Linked DNA regions of Haloterrigena salifodinae. The protein of the gene in region 2 binds, or shares a complex with, the protein of the main gene of each other region. Links are inferred from orthologs where the notes say so. Each region holds a gene or a part of one and is shown on either strand. Other genes may lie near its edges. The genes, in order: EH209_RS10695 and rpl7ae.

Region 1 (3,191 bases), on a different replicon or contig from region 2:
CCGACGATCCCGCCGGCGGGTTCGTCCTCGCGGAACTCGACGCCAACGTCCTCTAACTCCTCGAGCAGCGACTCGTTGCTGACAGCACCGACGACGGCGTACTCCTCGATGAGTTCACCGGTCGGGACGCCGCCCAGCGCGTAGAGTTTGCTCGCGCCGAACTCCTCGGCGATGTCGAGGAAGGCGTCGGTCAGAATGTAGTGACCGTCGTTAGTCTGGGCCTGATGATCCCCGGTCAGCAGTAACAGATCGCGGCCGTCTGGAACAGTGACGGCGTGAATTTCAGCGCACGTGAGGTCCGTGACGCCGTCTTCGACGCTCACCTGCGGCGGAAATTCCTGGGAGTAGACTCGGCGCACGAGCGTGCTGTCGGCCTCGAGTTCCTCGAGCAGGTGCTCGACGGCGAGGCTTCCGACGTGTCCCACACCCGGCAGCCCCTCGACGAGGACGGGGTCGTCTAGTTCGACCTCGGCGACTGCGTCGATCTCGAGTTCGTCCATACCGTATCAGCGACGGCGACGTTTAAGAGCGCGTCGGTACTCGCCGTACGGATCGTTCGGATCGAACGGGGCCGGCGCGCTGTTTTCCGCGTCGGCGCCGCAGTTGGGACAGGAGTCAGAGAGGGTATACACCGGGCGGTCGTGTGCGTCGCGCCACGCCGAACACACCCGGATATCCGACTTCATGCGTTACTCGTCGTCGGTGCGACGCTCACGGTGGTACTCGCCCGAACCGCCTTCGGACTCGATCTCCCGGACCGCGCGCTGTGCGCTCTCCTCGAGTTGGCTCTCGGCGGTCTTGTAGTTGGGCGCCTGCACCTCGATGCGGTACTCGGGCGCGCCGACGTAGCTGACCTCGAGGTCGACTTCTTCTGGCACTTCGCCGTTTCCTTCGGCGGCCTCAAGTGCGGTGCGGATGCCGTCGACGCCGCTCGGCGACGGGTTCTCGAGGTCAACGTAGCCGGTGACGTTAACGTACGGCACCGAGACGTTCTCGCGAGCCGTGTCGACGATCGACTCGATCTCATCGTCGGAGAGATCGGTGTCCTCGAGGGCTTCCTCGCCGTGGATCGCGGCCTGCTTGAAGCCGTCGTAGAGGCTGCCGTGGGCGCCGATCAGCTCGTTGGCGATCGCGGTGTAGCTCTCGTCGTCGACGTCCTCGCCCAGCGCGATATCCATCCAGTTGTCGGCTTTCTGCTCGTTTTTCCACTCCTGGATCTTGTCGGAGCGCTGGTGGTCGTTGACGTCTTTCAGCGAGAGATCGATCTGCTGGGATTCCTCGTCGATCTCGAGGACCTTGCAGACGACGATCTGGCCCTCGCGGACGTGATCGCGGACGTTCTTGATCCATCCCGAGGCGACCTCGGAGATATGGATCAGGCCGCGCTTGTCCCGGTACTCTTCGAGATCGACGAAGACGCCGAAGTCCTCGATTTCGTCGATCTTCCCGACGACGAGTTCGCCGGGGTCGGGCCAGCCGCTGTACTTCATCGTGACTCGACTGTTTCTACGATCTCGTGTTCGATCTCGGCTTTGCCGCCGGTCGGTCGCACGAGCGTCGTGCCGCAGACGGCACAGGCGACCTCCGAGGAGGCTTTGCCGAAGACGGTCTGTTCGTTCTCGCAGTCACTGCATCGAACGCTGTAGAAATTTCCTGCCATTTGAATCACTCCTGGAACTCGAGTCGGCCGGTGCGCCATCCCTCGCGGAGGTGGGCCTTGCCGCACTCGCTGCAGCGGTATTTGAGGTCGGTCTTCTTGGTAGGCTTTTCGCCGACCGGCACCTTCGAGAAGCGACCGGAGTTACCGATGCTCGAGGTGGTTCGCCGGGTGCGGCGAGCGTCCCACTTGAGACCACTCGAACGGCCCGTTCGGGACTTTTCGACTTCGTGTTCGTGGTGTTCGTTGCAGTGCGGACAGTACGTATTGAATCGGCGTGGCATCTGCATGGTTATCTCACTTGGCGTGGGCTAAGGCAGCGCTGTTTAAAACCCGTTTGGTTCGTCGCCGTCAGTCGATCGGGCGCGGAAACTGTCACCCGGGAATAAGTGACCGGCGACTGACGTCTGTACGCTTACCTCGGCATTTGGGAACCGATAGCATGGCAATGGGGTGTGACAGCACGCGATGGATTTCAGCAACCTCCTCCCGGATTCTGGCCGTCTTCGGACGGACAGCCGCCGGGAAGCGACCGACTTCGTGACGGATCGACTCGAGTCGAGCGCCGAAGCGGTCGGCGAACTGTCGACGCAGGTTCGCGACGCGGCGAGTCGACGGGCGACCGACGTCGCCGAGCGCGCCGTCGACGACCTCCTCGAGCGCGCGCTCGATCGAAGCGCCGACGACCTGCTCGAGGAAGTCCTGTGCGAGCGATCGGCCGCGTCGGACGAGACCGCGAGCGCTGCGGGTACCGCGGATCGGGACTCGAGTGCGGTCGCGGGCGACATCGCCCGCTCGGACGGCGAGACTGACCGTCCGATCGACGATCCGCTCGCCGAGGCGTGCTCCCGGCTCTGTGCGCGACTGGACGACGCGACGGACCGTCCCGTCGATCGCTGCTAACAGATCTGCTCGAGCGCGACGCCGTAGTTGTCGGCCACGAACTCGAGCGCGCGCTCGCCGAGGAACTGCCCGCGCTCGTGGCGGATCTGGAGACGGAACTGGCACAGATGGAGTCGAGCGGTTCCGCGGCCTCGACGCGCTCCGCTCGAACTCGACCGGGTCGCTGGCGCTCGTTGGGCTGTTCGTCGCCAACCTCGCCGCGATGACGCTCGGGACCTACGTCTCTCGAGAGCGGGCGCCGCCGATCCCTGATGAGATCCGCGGCCCGAACGGAGAGACCGTCGTGACCGCCAAGCAAGTCCGGACGGGGAAGAAGGCGTTCCAGGCCAACAGGCTCATGAATCAGGGGTCGGTCCTGGGCAACGGCTCGTACTTCAGGGTCGATCTGACGGCTGACGCGCTCGAGTTGGAAGCCGAGTACATGCGAGAGTACTACGCGCGCCAGCGCGAGAGCGACTCGTTCGACTCCCTTCCGGAAGGCGACCGGGCGGCTGTCGAACGGCGCGTGGAGCGGGAACTCGACGCAGACGCGCCCGAGGGCGAGATCGCCCGGTACTCGGCGGCGGAGGTTTACGCCCACCGACGGCTCCGCGAGGCGTACGTCGACCGCTACTACGGGGGCGCTCCCGAG
Region 2 (3,230 bases):
CTCGCTGCGATGGTCGTGTTCGAGAACGCCCGCATCCTCGAGTTTCGGCAGGTGCGTATGCTGGAGGTCCATGCGAACCTGTTGGCGACGGCCCTCGAGAGCGCCGTCAGCGTCGGCGTCGGTCCGGTCGTCCGTCTCGCGGTCCGCGTTCGACTCGAGATACTGGTGCGTGACGACGGCATCCGTCAGTTCGTCCATCGTCGCGACGCCGTCGGGCTGGTCGTAGAGATGGTACAACGTGTATCGGCGACGACGGTTCGAAAGTAGTTCAAAGATGAGATCCAGCGACGGCGTCACCTGAGCCATGAGCTCCGTCGACTCTCCCTCTGTTTCACGCATCCACGAACCACCTACCGTGTGTTACCATTCGAAACCACCACCAGCCTCTACTGCAGCCGTCACATTAGATGTTACGTCTACCTAGAAAAATACATGTACTCGGGCCTGAGTCATATCGGCGGTAAAACGGCGATACAGGGGCGCTCGAGCGAGTTCAGCCGAAGCTCGAAATGAGAAACTCTCGATGAAAACGACGAACGGACGATCGCGGTGATCGCGTTACTCGTAGAGCCACTCGGCGTCGTGCTGATCGTAGTCGATCAGCTCGTCGTCGTCGAAGTGGATCGCGATCTCGCGTTCGTTGGCGCCCTCGTCCTCGTGGTCGGCAGCGTGGACGACGTTCCGACCGAGATCGAGCGCGTAGTCGCCCCGGATCGTTCCGGGTTCGGCCTCGAGGGGGTCGGTCTCACCGATCATCTGGCGGACCTGACGCGTCGCGTCCTGGCCCTCCCAGACCATCGGGACGACCGGTCCCGAGGTGATGAAGTCCACGAGGTCGTCGTAGAACGGTTTGTCCTCGTGTTCACCGTAGTGTTCTTCGGCCCGTTCGCGGGGCATGTTCTCGACCTTGATCCCGACGAGCTTGAGCCCGCGGTCCTCGAGTCGGGAGACGACTTCGCCCACGAGCCCACGCGCGAAGGCGTCGGGCTTGACCATCACGAAGGTTCGCTCGCGGTCACTCATTAGGCCTCACTCTCCTCGGCCTCGGCTTCCTCGGTCTCGTCGACCGCTTCGTCGCCGGCGGACACGTCGTCTTCATCTTCGTCGACGGCGTCCGCTTCGGTCTCGAGATCCTCGTCTTCGCCGGCTTCGACCTGCTCGGTCTGGTCGGCGTCCTCGTCGGCGACCGTCTCGGCCTGGGTGGGGCCCTTGCCGCGGCGGCCTTCCTCGGTCCACTCGAGATCGCGAGGTTCGCGACCGAGCTTGTAGTTCTTCTCGGCCTTCGAGTCGACGAAGTGGAGCACGCTGCCGTCGTTCTTGACGTACATGATGCCCGTGCCGGGCTCGATCTCTTCGCCCGTGTAGTCGCACGTTCGTTTCTCGACCATTGGTTATTGTCCTCCGATGGAGTCCGCCTCGCGGGCGGTCTCGCGAAGTTGGAGTACGTCCCCTTCGCGGACCGGCCCGAGGCAGTTCCGGGTGATGATACGTCCCTGGTTCTCGCCCTCCTGAATACGGCATTTGACCTGCATGGCCTCGCCGTGCATGCCGGTCTTGCCGACGATCTCGATGACCTCGGCGGGCGTGGATCCAGTTTCTTCCTCTTCAGCACTCATCTCTGATCACCTCAGTCGAGGTCCTCGACCTTGTCGGCGATATCTTCGACGTCGTCGGAGGCCTCGCCGGCGTCGACGATCGCTGCGGCGGCCGAGCCGACCTCGAGGCCGGCTGCGTGGCCGACGTCGTCCTGAGTCTCGACGAAGACGACGGGGATGCCCTTCTCCTCGGCGAGGTCGGGCAGGTGCATGACGATCTCTTCGGGGGAGACGTCCTCGGCGACGTAGACGAGCTCGGCGTTGCCGCGCTCGATCGCCTTCGTGGTTTCGTTCGTTCCTTTCTTTACGCGTCCGGTGTCTCGTGCGACCTCGAGGGCCTCGAGGGCGTCCTCTGCGAGGTCGGCTGGGATGTCGGTGTTGACGTAGACTGACATTGGTTGTTCACCTCTCCTACACGTGGGCTCGCGCTCCCCTGCCATTCGGGGCACTGGGCACCCCTGGCCGAAGTAGCTTCGGCGGAAGTCCTGTGAGGCTAGGAGCATCATCAACCCCGCGTAGGGTGTACTACGTCTGTAGCGTTGCCCCCCTTAAAAGCGTGTTCAAACGACCGGAGCCGTGCGACGCGTCCGCACAGAGTAATGATAGTGTTTTGACTAGTACGCTACGGGCGGTGTCTCAGGCCGTTCCCGCGAGGGCCTCGATCTCCGAAGCCAGCTTGCGGCGCAATCGCTCGGCCGCCTCGTCGTCGTAGTCGGTGTGGTACTCCTTCGCCACGCCGTGTTCCGCGAGCATGTAGTGGCGGTCGGGCGCGACATCGTGGCGATCGAGACACTGTTTCGTACACTCGAGCGGGCAGCCGTCGATCGCGACGATTGGCCGGCCCGAGGTCGCGGTGTCGACCAGCGGCGCCACGCCGCCGCCGACGCCGGCGATACAGGACATCTCGGCGACGCCGTCCCGGTCGAGGGAGACGGCCAGATCGTTCGCCAGTTGTGCGGCGCTCGAGCACCCCGAACAGGAGTAGACCAGCGGGAGCTCGTCGTATTCGGTCTCGTCGCTCATCTCAGCCGCTCGTTTCCGGCGAGCGCTCGAGAAGGTGGTCCCGCACATGTGCGCCCCGACAGGTTTCTCGCTCGGCGGCGTATCGACTCTCGTGACAGATCTCAGACCGCACCCGGTCCCGGACGCGGTCGACGCCGAGGCCTGGATGCTTCGCGTGACCGGCGCTGTCGACCGATCGCTTCGCCTCTCCGCGGCGGCCCTCGAGTCGTTCCCCCTCGAGACAGTGACCGACGACTTCGCCTGCGCCGAGGGGTGGGTCGCCGACGGGCTCGCGTGGCGCGGGATTCGCGTCGGGGATCTCCTCGAGCGCGCCGGGCCGTCGGCCGAGGCCGAGCACGCCCTCGTCCGCGCGATGGACGACGACTACGCCTGTTCGTTCCCGCTCGAGACCCTCTCGGACGCGCTGCTCGCGGTCGAACTCGACGGGGAGCCACTGCCGGTCGAACACGGCGGGCCGGCCCGACTCGTTCCGACCGACCCCGACCGCGATTGCTGGGAGAGCCTGAAGTGGGTCTCGGAAATTCGCGTCTGCGAAACGCCGTTTCCGGACGCCGACACCGCGAAGGAGACCGCGCTGTCCCGGCTCGAGTAGGACGGCTCGTCCTTCTCGCT

Evidence for each region.
Region 1: rpl7ae (region 2) and EH209_RS10695 share a complex: the UniProt entries of both Methanocaldococcus jannaschii proteins name them as parts of the 50S ribosomal subunit. The link is inferred for Haloterrigena salifodinae from one-to-one orthologs.

The regions. Positions count from the first base shown.
Region 1 is NZ_RQWN01000002.1:378,378-381,568, forward strand. What follows is about bases 307-3,179. They hold EH209_RS10695 (50S ribosomal protein L44e), read right to left. Parts: upstream 1,948-3,179; coding sequence 1,666-1,947; downstream 307-1,665. Other genes in these bases: EH209_RS10675 (proteasome assembly chaperone family protein), read right to left, coding at 307-500; EH209_RS10680 (RNA-protein complex protein Nop10), read right to left, coding at 507-686; EH209_RS10685 (translation initiation factor IF-2 subunit alpha), read right to left, coding at 690-1,490; EH209_RS10690 (30S ribosomal protein S27e), read right to left, coding at 1,487-1,660; EH209_RS24620 (hypothetical protein), read left to right, coding at 2,126-2,560. Also shown: more of EH209_RS10675, read right to left, coding at 1-306; more of EH209_RS24625, read left to right, coding at 3,180-3,191. UniProt on the Methanocaldococcus jannaschii protein: Binds to the 23S rRNA.
Region 2 is NZ_RQWN01000001.1:649,850-653,079, forward strand. Bases 310-3,221 are described here. They hold rpl7ae (50S ribosomal protein L7Ae), read right to left. Parts: upstream 1,991-3,221; coding sequence 1,628-1,990; downstream 310-1,627. Other genes in these bases: EH209_RS03305 (DUF7344 domain-containing protein), read right to left, coding at 310-339; ndk (nucleoside-diphosphate kinase), read right to left, coding at 559-1,023; EH209_RS03315 (50S ribosomal protein L24e), read right to left, coding at 1,023-1,388; EH209_RS03320 (30S ribosomal protein S28e), read right to left, coding at 1,392-1,616; EH209_RS03330 (putative zinc-binding protein), read right to left, coding at 2,232-2,618. Outside these bases: more of EH209_RS03305, read right to left, coding at 1-309. UniProt on the Methanocaldococcus jannaschii protein: Multifunctional RNA-binding protein that recognizes the K-turn motif in ribosomal RNA, the RNA component of RNase P, box H/ACA, box C/D and box C'/D' sRNAs.